Hoeflea sp. 108: one gene and its partner. The protein of the gene in region 1 interacts with the protein of each later gene in a pairwise test. Links are inferred from orthologs where the notes say so. Each region holds a gene or a part of one and is shown in the gene's direction. Other genes may lie near its edges.

Region 1 (14,921 bases):
CACCGAGGGCATTCCGGTCACCGACATGATCAAGGTCAAGGCGCGCCTCGACCGCTCGACCTCGCGCCTGATCGGCCCGAACTGCCCTGGCATCGTCACCCCCGACCAGTGCAAGATCGGCATCATGCCGGGCAACATCTTCCGCAAGGGCTCGGTCGGCGTTGTTTCGCGCTCCGGCACGCTTACCTATGAGGCGGTGTTCCAGACGACGAACGCCGGTCTCGGCCAGTCGACCGCCGTCGGCATCGGCGGCGACCCGGTCAAGGGCACGGAATTCATCGACATGCTCGAGATGTTCCTGGCCGACGACGAGACCAAGTCGATCATCATGATCGGCGAGATCGGCGGCTCGGCCGAGGAGGACGCAGCGCAGTTCCTCATCGACGAAGCCAAGCGCGGCCGCAAGAAGCCGATGGCCGGCTTCATCGCCGGACGCACCGCACCGGAAGGCCGCACCATGGGCCACGCCGGCGCAGTGATCTCGGGCGGCAAGGGCGGCGCCGAGGACAAGATCGCGGCCATGGAGGCAGCGGGCATCCGCGTGTCGCCATCGCCGGCACGTCTCGGCACCACGCTGGTCGAGGCGATCAAGGGCTGAAAAGGGCCTGACGGCTCGAATTGAGAAGGAGTCTTTCGCGGCGCAAGCCCGCCAGACATCTCACCTGAAATGCCCTCTCCCTGCACAGCGCGGGGGGAGGGCGTCGGCGCTTCCCCCTCAAGGGGCGACGCGGCGGCAGGGCGGCACGGCGCGAAGGACCAAAACAAGGAGACGGAGCAGAGCTCCGAAATCAGATGGCACGATCAGATCAGGCCAACGACCAATTTTCCCTCACTTCCTTCCTCTATGGCGGCAACGCCGACTACATCGAGGCGCTGCACGCCGCCTATCTCGACGACCCTGAATCGGTCGATCAGGAATGGCGCGACTTCTTCGGCGCGCTGAAGGACGACGCCGGCGACATCCGCAAGAACGCCAAGGGCGCGTCCTGGTCGCGGCCGAGCTGGCCGCTGCAGGCCAATGGCGAACTGGTGTCGGCGCTCGACGGCAACTGGGGCCTGGTCGAGAAGGTCGTCGAGAAGAAGGTCAAGGACAAGGCGGCCGCCGATGGCGTCAAGGTCTCGCCGATCGACGTGATGCAGGCGACGCGCGATTCCGTGCGCGCCATCATGATGATCCGCGCTTACCGCATGCGCGGCCACCTGCACGCCAATCTCGATCCGCTCGGCATCGCCAAGCCGCTCGAGGACTATAACGAGCTGTCGCCGGAGGCCTATGGCTTCACCGCCGCCGACTACGACCGGCCGATCTTCATCGACCATGTGCTCGGGCTCGAATACGCGACCATCCGCGAGATGCTCGAGATCCTGAAGCGCACCTATTGCTCGACGCTCGGCGTCGAGTTCATGCACATCTCCGATCCCGAGGAGAAGGCGTGGATCCAGGCTCGCATCGAGGGTCCGGACAAGGAAATCAGCTTCACCGCCGAAGGCAAGAAGGCGATCCTGCAGAAGCTGATCGAAGCCGAGGGCTTCGAGCAGTTCATCGACGTCAAGTACAAGGGCACCAAGCGCTTCGGCCTTGACGGCGGCGAGTCGCTGATCCCGGCGCTCGAGCAGATCATCAAGCGCGGAGGTTCGCTCGGCCTGCAGGAGGTCGTGCTCGGCATGGCTCACCGCGGCCGCCTCAACGTCCTGACCAACGTCATGGCCAAGCCGCACCGCGCCGTGTTCCACGAGTTCAAGGGCGGCTCCTATGCGCCTGACGACGTCGAAGGCTCTGGTGACGTGAAGTACCATCTCGGCGCTTCGTCGGACCGCGAGTTTGACGGCAACAAGGTGCACCTGTCGCTGACAGCCAACCCCTCGCATCTCGAGATCGTCGATCCCGTGGTGATGGGCAAGGCCCGCGCCAAGCAGGACCAGCTGTTCGGCCGCGCCCGTGGCGAGATCGTGCCGCAGGAAGAGCGCGCCAAGGTCATGCCGCTCTTGCTGCATGGCGATGCTGCGTTCGCCGGCCAGGGCGTGATCGCCGAAATCCTCGGCCTGTCGGGCCTGCGCGGCCACCGCGTCGCCGGCACGCTGCACGTCATCATCAACAACCAGATCGGCTTCACGACGAACCCGCGTTTCTCGCGCTCGTCGCCCTATCCGTCCGACGTGGCCAAGATGATTGAGGCGCCGATCTTCCACGTCAACGGCGACGATCCGGAAGCTGTCGTTTTCGCGGCCAAGGTCGCGACCGAATTCCGCATGAAGTTCCACAAGCCTGTCGTCGTGGACATGTTCTGCTACCGCCGCTTCGGCCACAATGAAGGCGACGAGCCGGGCTTCACCCAGCCGATCATGTACCGCAACATCCGCACCCATAAGACGGTGGTGCAGGTCTATGCGGACAAGCTGATCAACGAAGGCCTGCTGGGCCAGGCCGACGTCGACCAGATGCGTGCCGACTGGCGCGCCAACCTCGAGACCGAGTTCGAGGCAGGCCAGGCCTACAAGCCGAACAAGGCCGACTGGCTCGATGGCCAGTGGTCTGGCCTGCGCGCCGCCGACAACCAGGACGAACTGCGCCGTGGCAAGACCGCGGTACCGGTGAAGACTTTGAAGGAAATCGGCAAGAAGCTGACCGAAGTGCCGAAGGACTTCGAAGTCCACCGCACCATCGCGCGCTTCCTCGAAAACCGCCGCCAGGCAATCGAGACGGGCGAAGGCCTCGACTGGGCAACGGCGGAATCGCTGGCGTTCGGCTCGATCCTGCTGGACGGCAATCCGATCCGCCTGTCGGGTCAGGATTCCGAGCGTGGCACGTTCTCGCAGCGCCACACCGTGCTCTACGATCAGCGCGACGAAAACCGCTACATCCCGCTCAACAACCTGTCGGCGGCACAGGCCGGCTACGAGGTCATCAACTCGATGCTCTCGGAAGAGGCCGTGCTCGGCTTCGAATATGGCTATTCGCTCGCCGAGCCCAAGGCGCTGACGCTCTGGGAAGCCCAGTTCGGCGACTTCGCCAACGGCGCCCAGGTGGTGTTCGACCAGTTCATCTCGTCTGGTGAACGCAAGTGGCTGCGCATGTCGGGCCTCGTTTGTCTATTGCCGCATGGCTATGAAGGCCAGGGCCCCGAGCACTCCTCGGCGCGCCTCGAGCGCTTCCTGCAGCTTTGCGCCGAAGACAACATGCAGGTGGCCAACGTCACCACGCCGGCCAACTACTTCCACATCCTGCGCCGGCAGCTGAAGCGCGACTTCCGCAAGCCGCTGATCCTGATGACGCCGAAGTCGCTGTTGCGCCACAAGCGCGCCGTGTCTTCGCTGTCGGAGATCTCGGGCGAGAGCTCGTTCCACCGCCTGCTGTGGGACGACGCCCAGTATCTCGGCAACGAGCCGATCAAGCTGGTCAAGGATTCGAAGATCCGCCGCGTCGTGCTCTGCACCGGCAAGGTCTATTACGATCTCTACGAGGAGCGCGAGAAGCGCGGCATCGACGACATCTACCTGTTGCGCGTCGAGCAGCTCTATCCGTTCCCGGCCAAGGCGCTGATCACCGAACTCAGCCGTTTCCGCAACGCGGAGATGGTGTGGTGCCAGGAAGAGCCCAAGAACATGGGCGCGTGGTCGTTCATCGACCCGTATCTGGAATGGGTGCTCGCCCATATCGACGCCAAGCACCAGCGCGTGCGCTACACCGGCCGTCCGGCCGCCGCCTCCCCGGCGACGGGCCTGATGTCCAAGCACCTGGCGCAGCTCCAGGCATTCCTCGACGACGCCCTCGGCGAATAAACAAAGAACGGACAGGCAAAAAAATGGCTACCGAAATCCGTGTCCCTACCCTCGGCGAATCCGTTTCCGAGGCAACCATCGGCAAGTGGTTCAAGAAAGCCGGCGACGTGATCGTCGTCGATGAACCCTTGGTCGAACTCGAAACCGACAAGGTCACCATCGAAGTGCCGGCGCCTTCCGCCGGCGTTCTGGTCGAACTGGCCGTCAAGGAAGGCGAGACCGTCGGCGTCGGCGCGCTGCTCGGCACCATCGGCGCTGCCGACGGTGCTGTGGCCGCTCCGAAGCCCGCCGCAGTCGCCCAGGCCTCCGCACCGAATGCTCCCTCGACCGTCAAGGAAGCCATCGCCCAGACCGCATCGGTCGCCGGCGCTCCCCCCATCGAAGAGCGCAAGATGCCGCCGGCACCGGCCGCAGCCAAGCTGCTCGCCGAGACCAACCTGTCGGTCGACCAGGTCGCCGGTTCGGGCAAGCGTGGCCAGGTGCTCAAGGGCGACGTGCTCGAAGCCATCGCCAAGGGCGTTTCGGCGCCTGCCGCAGCTCCGGTTGCCGCCCCTGTCGTTGCACGCGCCCCGTCGAGCACTGAAGATGCCCCGCGCGAAGAGCGCGTGCGCATGACCAAGCTGCGCCAGACGATCGCCCGCCGCCTCAAGGAGGCGCAGTCGACGGCCGCCATGCTGACCACCTTCAACGAGGTCGACATGAGCGCGGTGATGTCGCTGCGTTCGAAGTACAAGGACATCTTCGAGAAGAAGCACGGCGTGAAGCTCGGCTTCATGGGCTTCTTCACCAAAGCCGTGACGCACGCGCTGAAGGAAATCCCGGCCGTCAACGCCGAGATCGACGGCACCGACATCATCTACAAGAACTTCGCCCATGTCGGCGTTGCCGTCGGCACCGAAAAGGGCCTGGTGGTTCCTGTCGTGCGTGATGCCGACCAGATGTCGATCGCCGAGATCGAGAAGGAAATCGGCCGCCTCGGCCTCGCCGCGCGCGACGGCAAACTGTCGGTCGCCGACATGCAGGGCGGCACCTTCACCATCTCGAACGGCGGCGTCTACGGCTCGCTGATGTCGACCCCGATCCTGAACGCGCCGCAGTCGGGCATCCTCGGCATGCACAAGATCCAGGATCGTCCGGTCGTGGTCGGTGGCCAGATCGTCATCCGCCCGATGATGTATCTCGCGCTGTCCTACGATCACCGTATCGTCGACGGCAAGGAAGCCGTGACCTTCCTGGTCCGCGTCAAGGACAGCCTGGAAGATCCGGAGCGCCTGGTTCTCGATCTCTGAGTTGCGGCTGCTGCACAGGGAAGATTATTCTTCGTGGCCGGTCGAAATGACCGGCCGATAAACGACTTTCGCTTGTAACTGATCATGGCGAGGCGCAAATCGCCTCGCTTCGAGGGGACAACGCATATGGAAGCTGTTGCAGCATCGACTGAAATCTGGGTGCTTGGCTGGAGCACGGCACTGTTGCTTGCACAGGTGATCGCCCAGGCCTCTGCCACCGGCGATCTCGGCCCGAAATATCTGTTCAGTGCCCGCGACGAAAATCGCGTCTCGAAAAGCGTTGTCGCCGGAAGGCTGCTGCGCGCGCTGCACAACCTGCTCGAAACCTATCCGGCCTTCATCGCCCTGGTGCTGGCACTGGCGCTGACCGGCAAGACCGGCGGCATCGCGGCAACGGGTGCGATGCTGTGGATCGTAGCGCGCGTGGTCTACGTCGTCCTATACGCCGCGGGCGTGCCAGTTCTGCGCACGGTCGTCTGGCTCGCCTCGATCGTCGGGCTGGCGATGATGCTGATCCGGCTGATGAGCTGAGACCGGGACGGGGAACGACGTGGCTGCGGCGCAAAGCGGTGCTGGCACTTGTGCACATGGGCAGGAGCGTGCTTTTGCCCTGTGCTCAAATTCCTAGCGCCAACAGGAACCGTATATGGCCTTCGAACCCGACATTCCCCCGATCCAGGTGCATCTCTGCGTCAAGGGCGGCAAGGCCGCGATCGCCTTCTATGAGAGGGCGTTCGACGCGGTCGAGACCTTCGAGCAGCTGGCCGACGACGGCATGCGCGTGCTGCATGCCAACCTCGCCATGTTCGGCAGCGAAGTGATGCTGCACGACGAGTTTCCCGAATTCGGCGCAGACGTCCTGTCGCCGCTGACCAGGGGCGGTGCCGGCATGACCGTCAACATCAACCTGAAACTAGCAGGCGAAGTCGATGCCGCAGTCGAGCGTGCTGTCGCTGCCGGCGCCAAGGTTATCATGCAGCCCGACGACATGTTCTGGGGCGCTCGCTACGCCAAAATCCAGGATCCGTTCGGCCATGTCTGGGCGTTCAACGCGCCCCTGGGCAACGCGCTGCTGGCCGCCAATACGGACGGGGTGAAGCAGTGACCCAATACGCATTCGAATTTGCCGGCCTGCTGGCCGTGTTCTCGGTGCTTTTGGTGGTGCCCGGCGCCGACTTCGTCATGGTCGTGCGCCAGAGCGTGGTGCATGGCCGGCGCGCGGCAATCATCACCAGCTTCGGCATTGGCACATCGCTGCTGTTCCACGTCAGCTACACCATCCTCGGCATCGGGCTGATCGTGTCGAAGTCGCTGCTGTTGTTTTCCATGCTGAAATGGGCGGGCGCCGCCTATCTCGTCTATCTCGGCATCAAGGCGCTGCGCGCCGGGCCGATGGAACTCGCTGCCGTCGACATGCCGCAAGGCAGTGATGACGTCAAAACCGTTTCGGCAATGCGCTGCTTCCTGATGGGCTTCGTGACCAACGCGCTGAACCCCAAGGCGGTGCTGTTCTTCGTGCCCTTGTTCACGGCCATGGTCAGTCACGAGACCCCTGCAGCGGTGAAGGGCGTCTATGGCCTGCTGATGGCCGTGGTGTTGATTGCCTGGTTCGTCGGCGTGTCGATGTTCTTCACCATGGCTTCGGTGCGCGAGCGTTTCGTTTCCTGGGGCCGCTGGTTCAACAAGGCAACCGGCATGATCTTCATCGGGCTTGGCGTGAAGCTCGCCACCGTGCAGGCCGGCTGATGCGTATTGCAGCGCTCATCTCGGCTGTGGCGATGCTGTCGGCGACGACGGCCAATGCCGCATGCCCGATCGAGCTCGCCGTCTATGAAGACCGTGACAAGGCGGCATCGATCGATTTTCGGCCGACGCTGCAATCGGCCACCGTCACCAACAGCTTCAAGATGGTGCTCGACAACGACACCGTGCTCGATGGCGTGGTGATGTGGTCGGACGGGGTGGCGCGGCCGAACGGCATGCTGATGCACCGTTGCCCCGAAGGCGACGTGACCGGCGAGGAACTGGACGCCTGCACGGTGTGGCAGGGCGTCATCTACAGCGTCGACGCCGAGGGTAATGTCGGACTGTTGCCGCGCGAGCGCATCGGGGCTCCGGCGCCGAAAAGGCTGATCTTCTCGGATCTCGGCCATTCGCTGCGCATGTCGGCGGCCTATGGGCCCGACGGGTTCTCGAAAGTGCCGTGGGACGTGTTCGAGATAGCCGGGTGCCAGGAATGAGCACTGCTGGCAAAGTCCTGCTGGTCACGGGCGGCAGCCGCGGCATAGGTGCTGCCATCTGCAGGCTGGCTGTTGCTGCCGGCTATCGCGTGGCCCTCAATTATGCCTCCAACGCGGCTGCAGCGCAGACCCTGGTGGCCGAGCTGGAGGCATCAGGCGGCGAGGCCATCGCCATCAAGGGCGATGTCGGCAACGAAGCCGACGTACTCGCCATGTTCGCCAAGGTGGACAAGACCTTCGGCAGGCTCGATGCCTTCGTCAACAATGCCGGCGTGGTCGACATGAAGGCGCGCGTCGACGAGATGAGCGCCGAAAGGCTCGAGCGCATGATGCGCATCAACGTTGTCGGCTCGATCCTGTGCGCCCGTGAGGCGGTGAAGCGCATGTCGAGCCAGCATGGCGGCGCGGGCGGCTCGATCGTCAACATCTCATCGGCTGCGGCCTCGCTCGGCTCGCCCGGCGAATATGTCGACTATGCCGCCTCCAAGGGTGCCATCGACACTTTCACCATCGGGCTGGCCAAGGAGGTCGCCACCGAGGGCGTGCGCGTCAATGCGGTGCGCCCCGGCATCATCGATACCGAAATCCATGCCTCGGGCGGACAGCCGGACCGGATCGCCGCCATTCGCGGCCTCGTTCCGATGAAACGCGAAGGCAAGGCAGAAGAAGTTGCCCAGGCTGTCATTTGGCTTTTGTCGGATGCAGCCTCATATACGACGGGCTCGATTTTGAACGTGAGCGGCGGCCGCTGACCGCCCCCCAGGAGAAGGACAAGAAAATGGCATATGACGTCGTCGTGATCGGATCGGGCCCAGGCGGTTATGTGTGCGCTATCAAGGCAGCGCAGCTCGGCTTGAAGGTCGCCGTGGTCGAGAAGAACGCGACCCTCGGCGGCACCTGCCTGAACATCGGCTGCATTCCCTCCAAGGCGCTTCTGCACGCGTCGGAGATGCTGGCCGAGGCACAGCATTCGTTCGACACGCTCGGCATCGAGATCGGCGCGCCCAAGGTGAACCTGACCAAGATGATGGCGCACAAGGACGCCACCGTCGCCTCCAACGTCAACGGCGTGTCGTTCCTGTTCAAGAAGAACAAGATCGACAGCTTCCAGGGCACAGGCAAGGTGTTGGGCGCCGGCAAGGTCGGCGTCACCGGCGCTGATGGCAAGACCCAGGAACTCGAGACCAAAAACATCGTCATCGCCACTGGTTCCGACGTCGCCGGCATTCCCGGCGTCGATGTCGCCTTTGACGAGAAGGTGATCGTGTCCTCGACCGGCGCGCTGTCGCTGGAAAAGGTGCCCGGGCACCTGGTGGTGGTAGGCGGCGGCGTCATCGGCCTCGAGCTCGGCTCGGTATGGGCCCGCCTCGGCGCCAAGGTGACCGTGGTTGAGTATCTCGACACCATCTTGGGCGGCATGGACGGCGACGTCGCCAAGCAGTTCCAGCGCATGCTGGCCAAGCAGGGCTTCGAGTTCAAGCTCGGCTCCAAGGTGACTGGTGCCGCCAAGGCCAAGAAGGGCGCGACAGTGACCTTCGAGCCGGTGAAGGGCGGCGCGGCGGAAACCATTGAGGCAGACGTCGTGCTGGTCGCCACCGGCCGCAAGCCCTACACCGACGGCCTCGGCCTCAAGGAAGCCGGCGTCGAGATGGACGAGCGCGGCCGGGTCAAGACCGACGGTCACCTGCGCACCAATGTTGCCGGCATCTATGCCATCGGCGACGTCGTTGTCGGCCCGATGCTGGCGCACAAGGCCGAGGACGAGGGCGTCGCGGTCGCCGAGATCATCGCCGGCCAGGCCGGCCACGTGAACTACGACGTCATCCCGGGCGTGGTCTATACCAGCCCCGAGGTCGCCTCGGTCGGCAAGACCGAGGAAGAGCTCAAGAAAGCCGGCGTCGCCTACAAGGTCGGAAAATTCCCGTTCACCGCCAACGGCCGGGCGCGGGCCATGCTGCACACCGATGGCTTCGTGAAGGTGCTGGCCGACAAGGACAGCGACAAGGTGCTGGGCGTGCACATCGTCGGCTTCGGTGCCGGCGAGATGATCCACGAGGCGGCGGTGCTGATGGAATTCGGCGGCTCGTCCGAAGACCTCGGCCGCACCTGCCATGCCCATCCGACCATGTCGGAAGCGGTCAAGGAGGCTGCCCTGGCCACCTTCTTCAAGCCGATTCACATGTAAGTCTGGACATATGTAAGATTGCGCCACGCGCCTGAAACAGGAACGGCCCGCTCGATGAGCGGGCCGTTTGTATTTGAGGGTAAGCTCAGTTTGCGGGTGCTGCCGGGGCGGGAGCCGGAGCCATGGCGCCACCCGAAGGTGCAGGCGTCGTGGTGGTGCCGCCAGACGGAGCCGGCGTGGCTGGGGCCGGGGTTGCCGGTGCTGGTGCGGGCACAGCCGGAGCAGGTGCCGGCGCCGAGGTCGACGGTGCCGGAGCCGGTTCAGCCGGCTTAGGCGCAGGTGCGCTGCTGGCTGGGGGCTCGGCGGCCGGGGGCGTTGCCGCGTGCCGCGGCGCGAAGACGTAGTAGGCCACTGCAGCGAGCAACACGATGATGACGGCGATCAGCCATGTGCTGCCCCTACTGGACTGGCCGGGGCCCGAGTCTGGATTGTTCACCATTGAGATCTCCCTCAGATGCGCTCCGCAATCATTGCGTGAACATCGCAATCAACGCGCGAAATGGCGTTCGGTTTCACATTGCTGTGAAAATTTGGAAGTGAACCTGCCCAGGCGGCGTTTCGCCACGCCGCCAAGCCCCAGGAACAGGATTAGGCTGCAACCAGTCCAGCAATCGGGGATAGACGACATGCCTGCCGTGCCGAGCCCGACCTCCACAGACGTCCTGCCCGGCGCCAGCTTCGCCGACCGTTTTGTCATCGTGGTATCAGGACAATCTCTAGATGCGGATGCCGCAGCCGGGCGTGCATTTGGCAAACGGCCAGCCTGGATCAGGGCGCTGATGGCACTGCGCAACCTGCTGGTCTGGCCGTTCGGGCTGAAGACGCGCGAGGCGGAGCTGTCGCCGCAGCTCGGGCGCAAAGGAATGTTTCCGGTGCTGAGCCAATCGCAGTCGCGCATGGTTCTCGGGCTGGATGACAGCCATCTCGATTTCCGGATTGTGGTCGAGATCAAGGAACTCGGCGAAGGCCGACAGGAAATCAGCGCCTCGACGCTGGTCAGACCGCACAATCTGTTCGGGCGCGTCTATCTCGCCATCGTCATGCCGTTCCACAACATCATCGTGCCGGCGATGCTGGCGCAGGTGGCGAAAGGCTAGATCAGCGGTCGGCGACCGTAACCGTGTAACCGGCCTTGCGGAACAGGTCGACCAGGCCGTCTGGGCCGGGCAGATGCAGCGCACCGACCGCCATGAAGGCATCGCCAGCGCCGACCAGCGGCCCGGCGCGCTCGACCATGGTCTTGTTGCGGCTGGTGACCATTGCTTCCTCGAAGGCGGCATAGCTGGACTCATCATCCTTGCCGCCCGACGGCAGAGCGTTGCGGAACAACGGCCAGAACATGCCGATGTCACCGCGCTGGTAGAGCACGACCATCGTTTCGATGACATCGTCCATGCGGTCGCCGAGCTTGAGCGTCTCGACCAGACCCTTGATGTGGAACTCGATCGGCAGCGAGGCCATGGCCGAAAGTTGGTCGGCAGCGCTTTCCAGCCCCTTGACGTCCTTGCCGGCGGCCTTGGCCTTCTGGGCAAGCAGGATGTCGAGTACAGGCGCGCCGGCGGCCTTGCGACTGAGTTCGCAGGCGGGCAGTGCCACCATCGCCGAGAGCATCCATGGCTTCATCTTGGTGACGCTACCGGGTGGGATGCCGCGTGCCTCAAGCGCCGCGTTCACCGTCGCCACCTCATCAGGCGTCATCAGCGACGTCAGCGTTGTGTTGTCGGTGAACATCATCAGTTCGGGCTGCTTCATCAGCGAGGCGAGCATGGCCTGCTGGTCGAGCACGTCGGTCGTCTCGATGACCAGCGTGTGCGCGGCGTCGAAGGCTGTCTGTGCCGCCGGCTCCAGCTCGGTCACGCGCGGATCGGTCACATGCATGGTGCCATAGAGCCAGGACGGCTTCTGGCCCGGCTTCTCCAGCTTCCACAAAAGTCCTTCGCCGTTGATGGTCGCCCTGGCCTCCGCTTCGATCTTTGCGAGCAGCGCCGGATCGCTCGTCTGAAGCTCGGCCAGCATGTCCTTGCCCTTGCAGGCAGGTGCCTCGGCATGGGCCTTGCCCGATACCAGAAAGGCAATGGCGAAGAACAGGATGAAGAACAGCACGTTGACAGCTGCGAGCAGCTTCAGCGCAGGCAGCGAGGCACGGTCGGCGATGGCGACGAAGCGTTTCATTGTGCCTGTGTAGCCGTCAAAAGCGGCAAAACGGTTAATGCCGCGGTGACAATTGTCCGGCTCGAACTCGGTCAGGCGCGCGGGTGGGCCGCATCGTAGATCTCAAGCAGCCTTGCCGTGTCGACGCCGGTATAGACCTGGGTGGTCGAAAGGCTGGCATGGCCGAGCAGTTCCTGGATGGTCCTGAGATCGCCGCCACGGCCGAGCAGATGGGTGGCGAAGGAATGGCGCAGCGCGTGTGGCGTCGCCGTATCCGGCAGGTTGAGCGCCGAGCGCAGCTTGCGCATCTCGCGCTGGATGATGGCAGGATCGAGCTGCCCGCCGCGAGCGCCGCGGAACAATGCAGCTTCAGCGCTTAGGTGATAGGGGCAAAGCTTGCGGTATTCGGCGACGGCCGCAAGCGCCACCGGCAGGACAGGCACCAGCCGGGTCTTGCCGCCCTTGCCCGAGATGCGCAGCACCGTGTCGGAAGGCGAGACAAGCTCGGCGCCGGAAAGCCCGAGCGCCTCGGAAATACGCAGGCCCGAGCCATAGAGCAGCGTCAACACGGCCGCGTTGCGGGCGGCAATCCACGGCTCCTCGGCCAATTGTTCGCCTGCCGAGACGACCCGCTTGGCATCGACCGCCGTCAGCGGCTTGGGTAACGACTTCGGCTGTTTTGGCGCGCGCAATGCAGCGGAGCCGGCGGCGTTGACCAGCCCTTCTCGCTCCAGAAAGCGCAAAAGCGAGCGCACCCCCGCAAGGCCGCGGCCAAGCGTGCGCGCGCCGGCGCCGTCGCTTCGGCGAGCGGCAAGAAAGCCGCGCAGGTCAGCCGGGCGCAGGTCGCTGATGTCCGATATGCCTGGTGGCCCGCTGTTGTGACCGGTCAGGAATTGCAGAAACTGGCGCGTATCGCGCTCATAGGCATCGACAGTCAACGCCGACAACCGGCGCTCGCCGGCAAGCCCCTTCAGCCAGCGCTGGCGGGCCGCCTGCAGGTCGGGTTTTGCGACGACGAGGAATTCCTGCATTGGCAGCGGGGGTCCGATTGAATAAGTCAGTGTGAACCAGACCAAGTTAGCAAGCGGTGAAGCGGCCATGGCCAAGCTCGAAAATCCAGTACAGATGGCCGTGATCGGCGCCGCCCACGGCATCAAGGGCGAACTCAGGGTGAAGACCTTCACCGGCGATCCACTGGCGCTGGCCGATTACGGGCTGCTTTACACCAAGGACGGCCGCAGCCTGGAGATCGCTTCGATCCGCCCGGCCAGCGAAGTGGTGGTGGTGCGCTTCAAGGGCGTCAACGACCGCAATGCGGCGGAAGCGCTGACCAATCTCGAGCTGTTCATCGACCGTTCGGCGCTGCCAGACGATGCCGACGACGGCGAATTCTACCACACCGACCTGATGGGCCTCGAAGTTCGTGACGAGACCGGCGCCAAGGTCGGCAAGGTGATCGCGGTGCAGAATTTCGGCGGCGGCGACATCCTCGACATCCAATATCAGGGCCGCAAGGGCGTGCTGATTCCGTTCACCGAGGCGGCCGTTCCCGTGGTCGACATCAAGGGTGGCTTTGTCGGCATCGACACAGCCGCGGCCGGGCTGGTAGAGAGCGAAGACGACGAGCTCGGCCCCCCGCCTGAAGAGGGCGAGTTCGATACCCGCCCTCGCCCGCGCGGCCCAAGGGATGCGGGGGGCAATCGCTGATGTTTCGCGCAACGGTGCTCACGCTCTATCCGGAGATGTTTCCGGGGGCGTTGGGGGTGTCGCTGGCCGGCCGTGCAATGGAGCGCGGCGACTGGGCGCTGGAGGCAGTTCAGATCCGCGACTTCGCCACAGACAAACACCGGACCGTGGACGACAGCCCCGCCGGCGGAGGCGCCGGCATGGTGATGCGCGCCGACATCATCGCTAGGGCTATCGACCATGCCTCGCCGGACGGCGATCAGCGCCCGCGTATCCTGATGAGCCCACGCGGCAAGCCGCTGACCCAGGAGCGCGTGCGCGAGCTGGCCGCCGGGCCCGGCGCGGTGATCCTGTGCGGCCGCTTCGAAGGCGTCGATCAGCGCGTCATCGACGCGCGCGAGCTTGAAGAAATCTCGATTGGCGATTTCATCCTCTCCGGCGGCGAGCCGGCGGCGCTTGTGCTGCTCGACGCGGTTGTGCGGCTCCTGCCCGGCGTGATGGGCAACGAAGTATCAGGTGAGGAAGAAAGCTTCGAAGGCGGTCTCCTGGAGCACCCGCACTACACAAGGCCGCAGGCGTTCGAAGGACATGCGATCCCCGAGGTGCTGACTTCGGGCAATCACGGCAAGATCGCCAAATGGCGGCGCTCCGAGGCGGAGAAGCTGACGCAAGCACGACGCCCGGACCTCTGGGCTGGACGGGTGGAGAAGAAGCGCTAGGCGCTCAGTCCGAATCTGCCTGCCGGCACCTTCTTCCGTGAACTGGGAGAAGGAAGTGGCGGCGGCGCTTCAGCCCTTCATGAAATAATGAAAAGCCAGGAACAGCCCGACCGCGACAACGAAAGCGCGGACGAAAACCTGTGGCACGCGGCGCGCGACCCAGACGCCGGCATAGCCACCTAGCGCCACGCCGGGCACCATGGCCGCCGCTGCCGTCCAGGCCACAACCCCGCCCGAGGCGAAGATGACGATGGCGACCGCAGCGATGACGATGGACAGCATGTTCTTCAGCGCGTTGAGCCGGTGGTAGTCGCCGCCCTCGGTGAGGCCCAGGGTTGCCAGCATCATCACGCCCATACCAGCGCCAAAGAAGCCGCCATAGATCGAGGTGAAGAACTGGACAATGCGCCCGGCAAGCGATGCCGGCGCGCCTTCGGGACGCTCGGCGAGCTTCGACGGGCACAGCCAGGGCCCGGCGGCGAAGAGGGCGGTTGCCGCAAGCAACAGCCATGGCACCAACGCTCCGAAGGCGACATTGTCGAGCGAGAGCAGGATCAGCGCGCCAGCCAGCGCGCCCACTGCCGAGATGACGGCGAAAGCGATGGCGCCGCGCCACATCAGCCTGATGTCGTCGATATAGGCCCAGGTCGAGGTGATGTAGCCGGGGAACTGGGCAATCGACGAGGTGGCATTGGCGGAAATCGGCGGGATGCCAAGCATGGTCATGGCACCGAAGGTGAGGAAGGTGCCGCCACCGGCGATGGCGTTGACGATGCCGGACAGCAAGCCGGCAAGAAAGAGAATGGCGACAGAAATCAGCGACATCTTGCCCGCCTGCCCGTGGTTGCGCTTCATCGTCTGTAGGAAGGCA
Region 2 (15,030 bases), 3.2 Mb from region 1 along the record:
CTGAAGCGCAAGGACAAGGCGTTTCGCGTCATCGACACCCATGCCGGCATCGGCCTCTATGACCTTGGCTCCGAAGAAGCGCAGAAGACGGGTGAGTGGCACGACGGAATCGGCCGACTGGTCGAGACAAAGCTGCCCGCAGACGCCGTTGAACTGCTGGAACCTTATCTCGATGCTGTTAGGGCGCAGAACCCCGAGGGCGGCATTTCAAGCTATCCTGGTTCGCCTGTGATCGCCCGTCATCTGCTTCGCAAGCAGGACCGCCTCTCGGCAATCGAGCTGCATCCTGAGGATGCGCAAACGCTGGCTGCCCAGTTCGAGGGCGATTTCCAGACGAAGGTGATCGAACTCGACGGCTGGCTCGCACTCGGCGCGCATCTACCGCCGAAGGAAAAGCGTGGGCTGGTGCTGGTCGATCCGCCGTTCGAGAAGGAAGGCGAGTTCAACCGCCTTGTCGATGGTCTGGCCAGGGCCCACAAGCGTTGGCCTGGCGGCGTCTTCGCGCTGTGGTATCCGGTCAAGGATCGCAAGGCGGTTGCCGCCTTTCGCGAGGCACTGGCAGGTGCCGGCATTCCCAAGATCATGGACATCGAGTTTTACATCCGCCCACCTTCTCCGGAGCCGAGGCTTGATGGCACTGGCATGGTGGTGGTCAATCCGCCGTTCCAGCTTGAGGCCGAGTTGCGCACCATGCTGCCGGCGCTGGCCAAGGTGCTTGCCGAGCAGAAGGGGGCGCGATGGTCTGTCGAATGGCTGGCCGGCGAGGCTTCTTGACCGCGACGCGGCGACGCCGCAAACTGAGTTGCAGCAGCTTCGGAGTGGAAACCATGAGTCGCATCGCCAGCATCTTCCTTGCCGCAACGACCAGCCTTGGCGCCATCGCCCTTGGTGCGGGCTCCGCCCAGGCAGCCGACCTTTCCGGCAGCTATGCCGCCGATTCCGGTTTGTGCAGCAACGCGTCGGTGCTCAACCGCATCACCAGCCGCTTTGCTCACCAGGTTCGCCACGTGCCGAATCTGCCGCAGGTGGCCATCACCGATTTCCAGCGCATCCACGAGCATCGCTATGAAGCTGCCGACGAAAACCACCCTATCGGCCGCACCTATTGCGGCGCCAAGGTGACCCTGTCTGACGGACATGATCGCGACATCTGGTATCTGGTCGAAGAGGGCATGGGCTTTGCTTCGATCGGCAACAATGTCGAGTTCTGCGTGTCCGGCTTCGATCGCTGGAACGTCTATGACGGCCGCTGCCGCGTCCTGCGCTGAGGTTGGCCGGATTTCGTCATGATCCGCAGGATGCTCCAGGTCGCGCTCGTCGGCGCGGCCTTTTCCGCGCTTTGTGCCTGTGCTCCTGCCGAGCAGGAGAGGCCCGCGGCTGACAAGTCTGCTGGACCCGCGACGCAGCAGGCAGCCGCAGTTCCGCGCGGGCAGGGCTTCGATTTTTATGTGCTGTCGCTGTCGTGGTCGCCGAGCTACTGCGAAGCGGAGGGCGAGCAGGCCAACGGCCAGCAATGCCGCGCTGGCCGGCCCTATGCCTTCGTTGTGCATGGCCTGTGGCCGCAATTCGAGCGTGGCTATCCTTCGGACTGCCAGACCGGCAACAGCGATGTGTCAAGCGCCACGCTGCGCGGGCTCTACGACCTGATGCCATCAGCCGGCTTGATCCGCCACGAATGGCGCACGCACGGCACCTGTTCGGGGCTGAGCCAGGACGACTATTTCAAAGTGTTGCGGGCCGCTCGCGAAAAGATCGAGATTCCCGCCCAATTCCGCCGCCTGGACAACTACCAGACCTTGGCGCCTGGTCAGGCCGAGCGCGCCTTCCTTCAGTCGAATCCCAGCATGAGCGCAGAGGATATCGCGGTGACCTGTGACCGCCGCTATCTCCGCGACGTCCGAATCTGCATGACCAAGGATCTCGATTTCCGTGCCTGTCCTGAAGTCGATCGGCGTGCCTGCCGGCTCGACAAGGTGGTGATGCCGCCGGTGCGTGGCGGCTGATTCTTGCTGTTCGCGCGTTGCCCTTGCGGCACGCGCTGATATGGTCGCCCGCGAAAAGGGAGCCACCATGCCGCAACTGCTTTATTCTTCCGCTTCGCCCTACAGTGCCAAGGTTCGCATGGCGGCCGTCTATGCCGGGATTCCGGTGGAGCCGGTGACGGTCGAGACCGGCCCGCAGCCGGCGATGCTGACCGACGTCAACCCGCTCGGCAAGATTCCGGTTTGGGTGACGGACGACGGACAGGGCATCTACGACAGCCGCGTCATCACCCAATATCTGAACCGGATTTCGGGCAACAAGCTGTTCCCGCGCAACGCTGACAAGCGCCTGGACGCGGAGCGTCTGGAAGGCTTGGCCGACGGCATCTGCGACTGCCTGCTGGCGATGGTCTACGAGCGCCGCTCGCGCCCAGAGGAGATCGTCCATCAGCCCTGGATCGACAAGCAGTGGGCGAAGGTGGCACGCTCGCTCGACCTGCTCAACGCCAATCCGCCCAAGCTGCCCAAGGCGATCACGACCGGCCAGATCGCGCTGCGCGCGGCGATTGGCTACATGGAACTGCGTTTCGCTGGAAAGTGGGAGAAGGGGCGTCCGCGCCTAAAGCGCTGGGCCGCGCGTTTCGACGAAAAATTCCCCGAGTTGAAGGCCGTCATCCCGCAGGGATGATCTGGCATCGCAGCTGGGCGCCCCCTCGGCCGGCAGGAAAACAAAAAAGCCGGGCACAAGGCCCGGCTTTTCCGTTGGTCCGATCGGGAGGATCAGAACTTCATGCCGACGCCGAACTGGATGCGGTGATCCTTGAGCGAGACGTCGTGGTTGGTGCCACCGAGGTTGTAGCTGTCGGTGCCGAGATCGGTGTAGCGATACTCGACGCGGCCGAAGACCGACTCGGTCAGCTTGACGTCGGTGCCGACGCCGGCGGTCCAGCCAAGGGCGGTGTTCGAGTCGCTGCCGGTTGCATCCGACACCTTCACGCGCTGGCCAGCACCACCGGCCGTGCCGTAGAGCAGGATATCAGGCGTAACGGCATAGCCAAGACGGGCGCGCAGCGAGCCTTCGACGCCCGACTTCACTTCCGTGCCGGAGTTGTCGCCCTTGATGCCGCTGTAGCCGATGTCGCCTTCAGCGCCGATGACGATGTTGTCCATCTGGTAGTTGTAGCCGACGAACGCACCGCCAAGGAAACCCTTGGTGTCGATCTTGTTGTCGAACGTCTTGTCGTTGGCCGTGCCCGAGAAGCCGTAGCCGACGGTCACACCAGCATAGGGACCAGCCCAGCTGGCGACCGGGGCAACTTCCATCGGAGCTGCGGGGGCCGGCGGCTCTTCCATGACGACGTCGGCTGCGAAAGCCGGCATAGCCGCCAGAGCGACGAGGCCGAACGCTGCCGCGAGCGGACGAGCGTGCTTGAGAATGGCAGTCATTTTTTACTCCTTAAGCCAACTAGACACTGGCTTTCTTTCAAAATGGCGCCCTTGAAACCCGTCCGGGGGGATAAACGGTCCAGGCGCCGAACAGTTCCGAATGTCGTGTCGAAATGCGGCTGAACCGAACCTGAAGTTGGGTGATTGCCGGGCTGAAATGAGGCTGAAGCATGACGTTGCGCTAATGCAACATCGCCTGTCGGCTGCCTTGTCGGCGAATTGCCGCAAGCCGCTTGGTGCAAGGAGTTGGGCGTTCTATATCTCGTCTGCCGATATGGTTCGCGGGACGATTGGAAGGCGCCGCCGAAGGGCTTCGTCACATTGTCGCCAGATCGATGAACGGCTTTTTACTGATGTTACCGAAGGGTAACCAAACTCGACTGCGTGCGGCTGTCGGGCAAACAGCAAGGGATGATCAGATGGCGGCCATGGAAGGCAATGTGCTGGTGACCGGAGGTGCCAAGCGGATCGGACGCGCGATCGCCGAGGATCTGGCGGCTCATGGCTTCGGCGTCGCCATCCATTGCAACCACGGGCGCGCCGCTGCCGACGATCTGGCTGCTTCCATCAATGCCAATGGTGGGCGCGCGGCGGTGGTGCAGGCCGACCTTGCCGACATGAAAGCGGTCGACAGCTTGCTCGCCGCTGCCGAGGCAGCGCTCGGGCCGATCACGCTTCTGGTCAACAATGCCTCGGTGTTCGAGAGCGACTCGGTGACGGACTTCGACTGGGAGGCATGGGACCGGCATTTTGCCCTGCATGTGAAGGCACCTGCGCTTTTGGCAAAGAATTTCGCGGCTGCCTTGCCTGACGGCGCAGAGGGCCTGATCGTCAACATGATTGACCAGCGCGTGCTCAAGCCGACGCCGCTCTATTTTTCCTATTCGCTGTCGAAGGCCGCACTCTGGGCGGCGACGCGCACCATGGCCCAGGCGCTGGCGCCGCGTATCCGCGTCAACGCCATCGGACCGGGGCCGACGCTGCCCAGCGCGCGCCAGGACGCTGCAGCCTTTGCCGCCCAGCTCGACGGGCTGATCCTCAAGCACGGCCCGGAGCTTGGCGAATTTGGCGCGACCGTTCGCTATCTGTGGCAGGTAAGGTCAGTAACTGGCCAGATGATCGCGCTCGACGGCGGCCAGCATCTTGCATGGCAGACGCCCGACGTGACAGGCATGGTGGAATGAGTCCACGCGAATCCGATACCGGCTCTGGCCCCCGCAAGGGCGGCAAGGCGGCCGAAGACATGCCCGACATCGAACTCGACGACGACGAGTCGGTAGAGGACGAACTTGCGCCGGCGGCCTCTGGTCCGGACCTGCCGTTCACCGCCATCGACTGGACCGCGCATGCCGGCGACGCCGACGGTCTGGTCGGTGCCGAAGTCATCCAGACCATGGTCAAGCGCCTGCCCAACGCGCCCGGCGTCTATCGCATGATGAACGCGGCCGGCGACGTGCTTTATGTCGGCAAGGCGCGCAGCCTGAAGAAGCGTGTGACCAATTACGCGCAGGGGCGCTTCCACACCAACCGCATCGGCAAGATGGTGCGCGAGACGGCGACGATGGAGTTCGTCGTCACCCGCACCGAGATCGAGGCGTTGCTGCTCGAAGCAAACCTCATCAAGCGCCTGAGGCCGCGCTTCAACGTTTTGATGCGGGATGACAAGTCGTTCCCCTACATCATGCTGACCAGCGATCATACGGCACCCGGCATCTACAAGCACCGCGGCGCGCGTTCGCGAAAGGGCGGCGACTATTTCGGTCCGTTTGCATCGGCGCAGGCAGTTGGCCGCACCATCAACTCGCTGCAGCGCGCCTTCCTGCTGCGCAGCTGCACCGACAGCTTCTTCGACAACCGCACCCGGCCGTGCCTGCTGTTCCAGATCAAGCGCTGCGCCGGGCCCTGCACTGGCGAGATCTCGCGCGAAGGCTACGACGAGCTGGTGCAGGAGGCGAAGGACTTTCTCTCCGGCCGCAGCCAGAAGGTGAAGACCGAAATCTCCGGCCAGATGCAGCAGGCGGCGGAGGATCTCGATTTCGAGCGCGCCGCCGTCTATCGCGACCGCCTCGCAGCACTGTCGCATGTGCAGAGCCACCAGGGCATCAATCCGCAGACGATCGACGAGGCCGACGTCTTTGCCATCCATCAGGAGGGCGGGCAGACCGGTATCCAGGTGTTCTTCTTCCGCACCGGCCAGAACTGGGGCAACCGCGCCTATTTCCCGAAGGCAGATTCGTCGCTCGAAGCCGCCGAGGTGCTGGGCTCGTTCCTCGCGCAGTTCTACGACGACAAGCCGTCACCGCGCTCGATATTGCTGTCACATGCTGTCGAAGAACAGGAACTGCTGGCTGAAGCGCTGTCGACCCGCGCCGGCTACAAGGTCACGCTTTCTGTGCCTCAGCGCGGCGAGAAGAAGGACATCGTCGACCATGCCGCGCAGAACGCCCGCGAGGCATTGGGCCGCCGGTTGGCGGAAACATCGACCCAGGCTCGCCTGCTGGAAGGTTTTGCCCAGACCTTTGCCCTCGAAAAGCCGCCCGTTCGCATCGAGGTCTACGACAACTCGCATATCATGGGCACCAATGCCGTTGGCGGCATGATCGTCGCCGGCCCGGAAGGCTTCGTCAAAAACCAGTACCGCAAGTTCAACATCCGCTCGACCGACATCACGCCTGGCGACGATTTCGGCATGATGCGTGAGGTCATGACCCGCCGTTTCTCACGCCTGCTCAAGGAGCATGGCGGCGAGCAGCCCGAGGAGGCCGAAAGCGTCGAGGATGCCGGTGCGTTTCCGGCCTGGCCTGACGTCATCCTCATCGACGGCGGGCAGGGGCAGATGACGGCCGTGCGCGCCATGCTGGCCGAGCTTGGCATCGAGGACCGGGTGGTGGCGATCGGCGTCGCCAAGGGCCAGGACCGAGAGGCGGGGCGCGAGCGCTTCTTCGTCAGGGGCAAGGATTCGTTCTCGCTGCCGGTGCGCGATCCCGTGCTCTATTTTGTCCAGCGCCTGCGCGATGAGGCCCATCGTTTCGCCATCGGTTCGCACCGGGCGCGGCGCAAGAAGGAGATGGTCAAGAACCCGCTTGACGAGATCGCCGGCATCGGTCCGTCACGCAAGCGCGCGCTGCTTCTGGCATTCGGCACCGCCAAGGCGGTGAGCCGTGCTGCCGTCGACGACCTGATGGCGGTGGAAGGCATCTCTGAATCGACTGCCCGCCTTGTTTACAACCATTTTCACGATAATGGGTGATGGATTGTCGTTCGCAAACATGTTGGCCTAGCGATAGGCAGTTGACCCCTGACGCCCGCTTCTGATTTCACTTAGGCAGACCGAAAAGAGCATTCGAGACCATGGCCCAGCGCGCATTCAACCTGCCCAACATACTGACCTATGCGCGCATCCTGGCCGTGCCGATGGTAGTGCTCTGCTTCTTCCTGGAAGGACGTCTGCAGTCGTCCGACTTCGCGCGCTGGAGCGCCTTGGCGATTTTCGTCATTGCCAGCATCACCGATTATCTTGACGGCTACCTTGCGCGCGCCTGGAAGCAGACTTCGAACATCGGCAGGATGCTCGACCCGATCGCCGACAAGCTTTTGGTTGCCACCTGCCTGCTGCTGCTAGCCGCCGACACCGATAATCGCGGCGGTATCGCCGGCTGGTCGCTGTGGGCGGCCATCATCATCCTGTGCCGCGAGATCCTGGTCTCGGGCCTGCGCGAATATTTGGCGGCGCTGAAGGTCAGTGTGCCCGTCACCCAGCTCGCCAAGTGGAAGACGGCGATCCAGATGGTGGCCATCGCCTTCCTGCTGGCAGGACCTGCCGGCGACAAGATTTTCCCGCTGACCACCCAGACAGGTCTCGTGCTGCTTTGGATCGCGGCGATCGTGACGCTATATACCGGCTATGACTATTTCCGTGCTGGCCTGAAGCACATCATGGACGAGTGAGCCGTATGAAACTCATCTATTTCGCCTGGGTGCGCGAGCGGATCGGCAAGGCAGAAGAAGATGTCGAACTGCCAGCCGAGGTGAAGACGGTTTCCGATCTTCTGTTGTGGCTCAAGTCGCGCGGCGAAGAGTTCGAAAGCGCCTTGCAGCATCCCGAGGTGATACGGGTCGCAATCAACCAGGAGCATGTCGATCACCGCCAGCCGGTTGCCGGTGCGCGCGAGATCGCGCTGTTTCCGCCGATGACGGGCGGCTGAGCCATGACCTCCGCCGTCGTGCCCATGGTGCGCATCCAGGCGGCGGATTTCGACGTCGCCCAGGAAATCGGCCGGCTGACTGCGGGTCGGGCGGATGTCGGTGCTGTCGTCACCTTCACCGGTCTGTGCCGTGACGAGGCCGGCACGTTGTCGGCACTCGAACTCGAACATTATCCGGGCATGGCCGAGGCTGAAATCTCCAGGATCGCGGCCGAAGCGCTGGAGCGCTGGCCGTTGTCGGGCATGACCGCCATTCATCGCTTCGGACGGGTCAGGCCGGGCGAGAACATCGTGCTCGTCGTTGCTGCCTCCAAGCACCGGCAGGCCGCCTTCGAGGCCGCCAGTTTCCTGATGGATTATCTCAAGTCGCGAGCGCCCTTCTGGAAGAAGGAGCATCGCGCCGACGGCAGTGCCGGCGACTGGGTGGATGCCAAGGAAAGTGACGAAGCTGCCGCGGCGCGCTGGGCCCGGCCATGACAGTCGGTGGCCGTCTTGGAGCGACGGGCGGCCACGGAACCACCGCAATCCTTTGCACCTTCGGAACTGGATGACAGCAACAGTCATGCCGCGTCCAGGCAACAACGCATTTCGGGGAGACAACCATGCTGGGCAAGCTCGCGGAATTCATCGTTTTCGGCTTTGCGCCGCTGCTGATCGGCATGCTTGCAGTACCTGACATGGCGATGGCTGAAGAGAAGACGATTTCAGGCGAGGTGCTCTATCGCGAACGCATCGCATTGCCGCCTCACGCAGTTTTGACCGTGCAACTGGTCGACGTGTCGCTGGCCGATGCTCCGTCCACTGTCATCGGCCAGCAGAAGATCGATCCGGCCGGGCAGGTGCCGATCAAGTTCGAGGTCCGCTTCGATCCGGTCGCCATCCGGACGGGCATGACTTATGCGCTTCAGGCGCGCATCACGGTCGACGACCGCCTCTGGTTCATCAATGACGAGCGCTACTCGGTCGATCCGCTCAACGCCGTGCCGCAGAGCATGGTACTGAAGATGGTGAGCCAGGCCAGCGAACCGGCCAAGGACGACATCTTCGACCGCGAATGGGTGGTGGAGCAGATCGGCGGTGCCGACGTCCTTGACGCGCCGCCTTCGACGCTGCGCATCGATCCGGCCGGTGGCGTGACCGGCCGTGGCGCTTGCAACAACTTCTTCGGCCAGGCCAAGGTCGACGGCAAGGCGATCACCTTCGGCCCGCTCGGCTCGACCTTCATGGCCTGCGAGCAGGCGGTGATGGATCAGGAGCACCGCTATCACCAGGCCCTTGGCCAGGTGACGTCCTATCGTCTGGACGGCGGCAAGCTGATCCTCGCCGACAAGGACGGCAAGGACATCCTGCGTTTCGGCGATGGCGGCTGATTGAATCGTTTTCTGTGGCTTGTCAGGTAACTCTTTGAAAAGACTGATGGCCCGTCCAGCTTAGGTCGAAGGCTTCGACCAGGCGGCGATTGCGTCCTCGGCCTGTCGAGGAGCGAACAACAGGAGAAAGAAAAAGCCGGGGCAAACCCCCGGCTTTTCGATTCTGGATCAACGCCTTGTCAGGCGTTGCCGACGGTCTGGATCAGCCGACGACTTCGGTGCCCGAGAACCAGTAGGCGATCTCTTCGGCAGCGGTCTCAGGAGCGTCCGAACCGTGCACCGAGTTCTCGCCGATCGACAGGGCGTGGACCTTGCGGATGGTGCCTTCGGCAGCATTGGCAGGGTTGGTGGCACCCATCACTTCGCGGTTCTTGGCGATGGCGTTCTCGCCTTCGAGAACCTGGACGATCGTCGGAGCCGACGACATGAACTCGACGAGCTCGCCGAAGAAGGGGCGTTCCTTGTGAACGGCGTAGAAGCCTTCGGCTTCGCGGCGGCTCATCCACACGCGCTTGGAAGCGACGACGCGCAGGCCCGCATCCTCAAGCATCTTGGTGATTGCGCCGGTCAGGTTGCGCCTGGTTGCGTCCGGCTTGATCATCGAAAAGGTGCGTTCGATCGCCATGTCTGGTCCTTATGATTTCTGGGATTTTGCAGTGTGGCGGGCTCTATACAGGCCGCCCGCTGCATTGCCAAGGGGGACTAGGCGGCCGCGGCGATGCTGCGCCCCTTGCCGCCATGAAGGTCGAGACAGCGCTCGAACCACTCGGCAACCGGGTCGGCAGCTTCGAGTAGCTGGTAGGGGGTGGCGATCCTCGCCCACTGCAGCGCGCCGAAGACGATGTAATCGGCAAACAAAGGTTGCTCGCCGCCGATCCACGGTTGGTAGGACAGCATACTGCGCAGCGGCTCCAGAGAAGCGCGGAAGCTGGAGAGGCTGGCATCGCGGCTGGCGGTTACCTCTTCAAGGGGCCTGCCGAAACGGGCTTCGCGGCTCTTGCGGAAATAGGCTGCATTCTCGTCGTCCTGCATGGCGTGCAGGGCCGTGAGCGCAGCCACGGAGATATAGGGATGCAGCGTCAGCTGCGACCAGCGCTCGATGAAGCGTGCATGCGCCATGCCGCCCGGGCCTTCGAACAGCGACGGTTGCTCTGGATAGGCCTCTTCCAGATAAAGCGCGATGGCGAACGAATCCGGGATCACCTTGTCGCCATCGCGGATGACGGGGATCGTCTTCGAGACGCCGCCTTCGATCTCTGGCACTTCCACAAGGCGCTTCAGAACGGCGCGGTAATCGAGCCCCTTGTGCTCCAGCGCCATCGCCACCTTCCAGCAATGCGGGCTGAAGGGGCGTGCGGCATCGCTGCCGACGAGATCGTAGAACAGAATGGTCATTGGCGAGGCTTTCCGATGCACTTAGGAAGGACAGACGGTTTCGAAGCACCAAGGAATATCAGATGAAGCAGCATTTCAGGATGATGGCCGCCTATAATCAATGGGCCAACGAGCAGGTTTATGGCGCTGCGGCCGATCTTGGCGAAGAAGACTTCGGCCGTGACGTCGGTGCCTTCTTCAAGTCGATGCGCGGCACCCTGAACCACCTGCTCGCCGCGGACCGCATCTGGCTGAAGCGCTTCACGGGCCTGGGCGATGCTCCGTCGGCGCTTGACGCGATCTTGCACGAGAACCTTGCCAGACTGACGACGGCCCGCGAGGCGGAGGACAGGCGCATCGTCGAATGGATCGATGGTCTCGAGGAGAAGGCCTTCGCCGGCCGCTTCACCTATATGACAGTAACCGACATGCGTACCATTTCGCAGCGTCTGGCACCTGCGCTGACCCACCTCTTCAACCATCAGACCCATCATCGCGGCCAGGCGCATATGATCCTGACCGTGTTGAGGCGACCTTCGATAAACCTCGACTTGATCTATTTCCAAAGGTCGGAAGTAGGCCGAAATTATGCTTAATTAGAATTAAATTACGATTTGCATGCAAACGGAAAAATTGTTTGCACACAAATGAAAGTTTTTAATACGCTTTACTATAAGTTGTGACTCGATTTGACTATCGATTGAGAAAGATGTCAGTCTCCGTGGTGGGCTGAAACTTTCAGTCCAGTGGGATCGTTACTGCGCAGGCAACCAGTTTCTGGTGGCTGGTTGTTTGGATTGGCAACCACAGGGAGACATCCATGACTGGCATTTCCAAGGCAATCGCAACTGCACTGGCGGGTGGCATTGTTTTTGTAGCGCTCGCCGCGCCGGCCAGCGCGCTGGACATCGGCGATCGTAGCAAGGGACTTGGCGTCTCGATTGATTCGAAGGGCATCGGCGCGACCGTGGGCGGCTCGGGCGGCATCAATGCCGATGTCGGGCTCGGTTCGGGCGGCAGCAAGGGGCTGGCGAGCGCCAGCGTCAACGCCAGCGTCGGCGGCGCCAAGGGTCTCAACGCCAATGTCGATGCCGGCGTAGCCAACAGCAAGGGCCTCGTCGACGCCAATGCAAAGGCAACGCTGGGCGGCTCGAGCGGCCTCAACGCCAATCTCGGCGCGAATGTCGGCGGTACAGGCGGGTTGGCCAAGGTCAGCACCACTGTTGGTGTTGGCGGGAACAATCTGCTCGATCTCGGCGTCACCATCGGCGGTCCCGGTCTGCCGGGTGGCCCTGGTGGTCCTGGCGGTCCGGGAGGTCCTGGTGGCCCCGGCGGTCCAGGCGTCATCAATCCGGGCGTGATCGGCGGCATGTCGCAGGCGCAGGTGGCGGCCTATGTCAAGCGTTGCAACATGGTGCTTTCGAACCCGATGGCGTTCGAGAGCGACCTGCGCGAACTCTGCAAGCTTCTGCGCATGGCCAGCCGCTAAGCGGCGACAGTGGTGATTTCGGACGGCCCGCGCTTCGCGGGCCGTTTCGTTTTTCGGCAGGGCGCGCCGGTCTTCGCTGAGGGCCCTTCCCGAAAAAATGTCATGAGCCTGTCTGGATCATGAGATCCGGCCGTCGCGGCCGCTTGCCTTGTTGGTACAACTGGGACAGAGGGTGGCTATGGTCGTGGAATGGGCAATTGCGCCCGCCGTCGGCTACGTTTCGAACCATGGGGAATGCCCTTGCGCGCCTTCGGCGAAAAGACCGGCCAGACGATCGTGCTGCTGCTCATCGCGGGCTCCGGCATGGTTGCGATCGCCCGTGGCATGACGCTCACCTTCCTCGCGATCCGCCTGCAGCAGGATTTCGGCCTCAGTCCCGCTGCCATCGGCATGCTGATCGGTGCAGGTCCGCTTCTCGGTGCAGCCGCAAGCCCTTTTGCCGGCACGCTTTCGGATCGGATCGGCCGCCGCAGTGTACTCACAGTCGCGCTGCTGTTCGCCGGCCTTGGATTGATCGGCCTGGGTCTGGCGCAGTCGGTTGCCGCCTTTGCCATTGCCCATATCGTGTCGTCGGTGGCAGCAGCCGTCTATGAGCCTGTTTCGCGCGCGCTGATGAGCGACGCGGCCCCTGAAAAGCTTAGGCTCAAGGTGTTTTCCTGGCGCTATCTGGTGATCAATGCCGGTTGGGCCGTCGGGCCGATGATCGGCATTGCCATTGGCGCCAATTCGCCCATGCCATTCTTCATCGCAGGCGCGGTTCATTTTGCCTTCTCGGCTGCGATCTTCTTGATCGTTCCGGCTGTGTTCGTCGGCACGGCTGGTGCCGGCGCTGCTGCGCAGATACCGGGCTTCCGCAGGCTGGTCGCCACGCTCAGGGATCGCCGGCTGATCTTCTATCTCGGCGGCGGCACGCTGCTGCTTGCCGTTTACGGCCAGTGGTCGGTGACCCTGTCGCAGTACCTCACCACCAATCTGGAAGATGGGGTCAAGATTTTCGCCTGGCTGGTCACCACCAATGCGGCGGTTGTTGTGTTCGCCACGGCGCCTGCACGGATGCTGATCGAGCGGATCGGGCCGATGAAGGCAATGGTCCTGGGGTGCCTGCTGTTCCTCGGCGGCGAGGTCGGTTTTGCCTTCGCCACCAGCGCCACAATGCTGATCGGCTTCATGGTGCTGTTCACCATCGGTGAGGTGCTGGTCGTGCCCTCGGAATATGTGCTGGTCGACCGCATCTCCAACGACGGCAATCGCGGCGCATATTTCGGCGCGCATTCCTTGTGCGCGGTGGGCAATTTCTTCGGGCCGCTGCTTGGCGGGCTGGCGCTCGGTGCGTTTGGCGGGCAGGGCATGTTCATGCTCTTTGCGGCATTCGCTGCCGGCTCGGCGGTGCTCTTTGCCCTTGGATATGCATCGCCGCCGCCGGCATCGCTCGACGGTCACGCGGCAGCAGTCGGCGGCGAGGCAACCGAAGGTGCCATGCACCGCGTGGGCCGGCCGGCTTACGCCTGAACCTTCAGTTCGGTAGCTATTTTTGGCCATGCGTTGCGCCCTTGATGGTGCGCACGCACTTGCCATTGTCGGAACTCTTCGTCAGAAACCCTCTCGTCATGCTTATTATCAACGATCTCTCCCTCCGCATCGCCGGACGCCTGCTTCTCGATCATGCGTCGCTGACCCTGCCTGCCGGCACCAAGGCGGGCCTCGTCGGCCGCAACGGCACGGGCAAAACCACGCTGTTCAAAGCGATAACTGGCGACTTCAGCTCGGAAACCGGCAGCATCAGCCTGCCGAAGAACACGCGCATCGGCCAGGTGGCGCAGGAAGCGCCCGGTACCGAGGAACCGCTGATCGACATCGTGCTCAAGGCCGATGTCGAGCGCACCGCGCTTCTCGCCGAGGAGCAGACGGCCACCGATCCGCATCGCATTGCCGAGATCCACATCCGCCTCGCCGACATCGACGCGCATTCGGCGGAATCGCGCGCGGCGACCATTCTTGCCGGTCTCGGCTTCGACGACGAAGCGCAGCGGCGGCCGGCCTCGTCCTTCTCGGGCGGATGGCGCATGCGCGTTGCGCTCGCGGCCGTGCTGTTTTCGGAACCTGACTTGCTGCTGCTCGACGAACCGACCAACTATCTCGATCTCGAAGGCACGCTGTGGCTCGAGAACTATGTGTCGAAGTATCCGCACACGGTTCTCTTGATCAGCCACGACCGCGACCTGCTCAACCGCGCGGTCAATTCGATCGTCCATCTCGACCAGAAGAAGATGACTTTCTGGCGCGGCGGCTACGACCAGTTCGAGCGCCAGATCGCCGAGCAGCGGGAGTTGCAGGAAAAGGGCCGCGTCAAGCAGGAAGCGGCGCGCAAGCACCTGCAATCCTTTGTCGACCGCTTCCGCGCCAAGGCTTCCAAGGCACGCCAGGCGCAGTCGCGCATCAAGGCGCTGGAGAAGATGAAGCCGATCGCGGCGCTGATCGAGGACAATGTCAGGCCGTTCAGCTTTCCCGAGCCGGTGAAGACGGTAGCCTCGCCGATCGTGGCTCTCGACAAGGTCAATGTCGGCTACCAGGCCGATAAGCCGATCCTGAAGAAAATGACGCTGCGCATCGATGCCGACGACCGCATCGCGCTTCTGGGCGCCAACGGCAACGGCAAGTCGACCTTTGCCAAGTTGCTTGCCGGACGCCTTCAGGCCGAGACGGGATCGGTGACGATTGCGCCAGGCCTCAAGGTGGCGATCTTCGCCCAGCACCAGCTTGACGACCTCAGGCCGGAAGAAAACGCCTACGAGCATGTGCGCCGACTGATGCCGGACGCGCCGGAATCGAAGGTGAGGGCGCGTGTCGCCCAGTTCGGCCTTCCCACGGAGAAGATGAACACCGCCGCCAAAGATCTGTCGGGTGGCGAAAAGGCGCGGCTGTTGATGGGGCTTTCCGCCTTTGACGGGCCGAACCTGTTCATCCTCGACGAACCGACCAACCACCTCGACATCGACAGCCGCGAGGCGTTGATTATGGCGCTCAACGAGTTCCCGGGCGCCGTCATCCTGATCAGTCACGACCGCCATCTGCTGGAAGCCACGGCCGACCGGCTGTGGCTGGTCAAGGACGGCTCGGTCAATCCTTATGACGGCGATCTCGAGGACTACAAGACGCTGGTGACG

What was found.
Region 2: the proteins of odhB (region 1) and B015_RS0107865 interact in binary tests that used the Escherichia coli proteins (3 or more experiments, as listed by UniProt). The link is inferred for Hoeflea sp. 108 from one-to-one orthologs.

The regions. Positions count from the first base shown.
Region 1 is NZ_KB890024.1:4,857,677-4,872,597, forward strand. Bases 3,089-5,936 are described here. They hold odhB (2-oxoglutarate dehydrogenase complex dihydrolipoyllysine-residue succinyltransferase), read left to right. Parts: upstream 3,089-3,803; coding sequence 3,804-5,069; downstream 5,070-5,936. Other genes in these bases: B015_RS0124160 (2-oxoglutarate dehydrogenase E1 component), read left to right, coding at 3,089-3,780; B015_RS0124170 (MAPEG family protein), read left to right, coding at 5,196-5,600; B015_RS31525 (VOC family protein), read left to right, coding at 5,716-5,936. Outside these bases: sucD (succinate--CoA ligase subunit alpha), read left to right, coding at 1-598; more of B015_RS0124160, read left to right, coding at 793-3,088; more of B015_RS31525, read left to right, coding at 5,937-6,174; B015_RS0124180 (LysE family transporter), read left to right, coding at 6,171-6,815; B015_RS0124185 (hypothetical protein), read left to right, coding at 6,815-7,309; B015_RS0124190 (SDR family oxidoreductase), read left to right, coding at 7,306-8,061; lpdA (dihydrolipoyl dehydrogenase), read left to right, coding at 8,058-9,494; B015_RS33945 (DUF2867 domain-containing protein), read left to right, coding at 9,863-10,591; B015_RS0124210 (TraB/GumN family protein), read right to left, coding at 10,593-11,666; B015_RS0124215 (tyrosine recombinase XerC), read right to left, coding at 11,738-12,676; ribosome maturation factor RimM, read left to right, coding at 12,744-13,352; tRNA (guanosine(37)-N1)-methyltransferase TrmD, read left to right, coding at 13,349-14,050; B015_RS0124230 (sulfite exporter TauE/SafE family protein), read right to left, coding at 14,120-14,875. UniProt on the Escherichia coli protein: E2 component of the 2-oxoglutarate dehydrogenase (OGDH) complex which catalyzes the second step in the conversion of 2-oxoglutarate to succinyl-CoA and CO(2).
Region 2 is NZ_KB890024.1:1,605,830-1,620,859, forward strand. Bases 7,163-10,119 are described here. They hold B015_RS0107865 (YbaY family lipoprotein), read left to right. Parts: upstream 7,163-8,235; coding sequence 8,236-9,003; downstream 9,004-10,119. Other genes in these bases: pgsA (CDP-diacylglycerol--glycerol-3-phosphate 3-phosphatidyltransferase), read left to right, coding at 7,163-7,376; moaD (molybdopterin converting factor subunit 1), read left to right, coding at 7,382-7,633; B015_RS0107860 (molybdenum cofactor biosynthesis protein MoaE), read left to right, coding at 7,637-8,110; ndk (nucleoside-diphosphate kinase), read right to left, coding at 9,206-9,628; B015_RS0107875 (glutathione S-transferase family protein), read right to left, coding at 9,706-10,119. Also shown: B015_RS0107815 (23S rRNA (adenine(2030)-N(6))-methyltransferase RlmJ), read left to right, coding at 1-774; B015_RS0107820 (hypothetical protein), read left to right, coding at 828-1,268; B015_RS0107825 (hypothetical protein), read left to right, coding at 1,287-2,003; B015_RS0107830 (glutathione S-transferase family protein), read left to right, coding at 2,071-2,670; B015_RS0107835 (outer membrane protein), read right to left, coding at 2,763-3,428; B015_RS0107840 (SDR family oxidoreductase), read left to right, coding at 3,848-4,612; excinuclease ABC subunit UvrC, read left to right, coding at 4,609-6,678; more of pgsA, read left to right, coding at 6,780-7,162; more of B015_RS0107875, read right to left, coding at 10,120-10,398; B015_RS0107880 (DinB family protein), read left to right, coding at 10,461-10,973; B015_RS0107885 (hypothetical protein), read left to right, coding at 11,198-11,866; B015_RS0107890 (MFS transporter), read left to right, coding at 12,101-13,375; ribosomal protection-like ABC-F family protein, read left to right, coding at 13,474-15,030.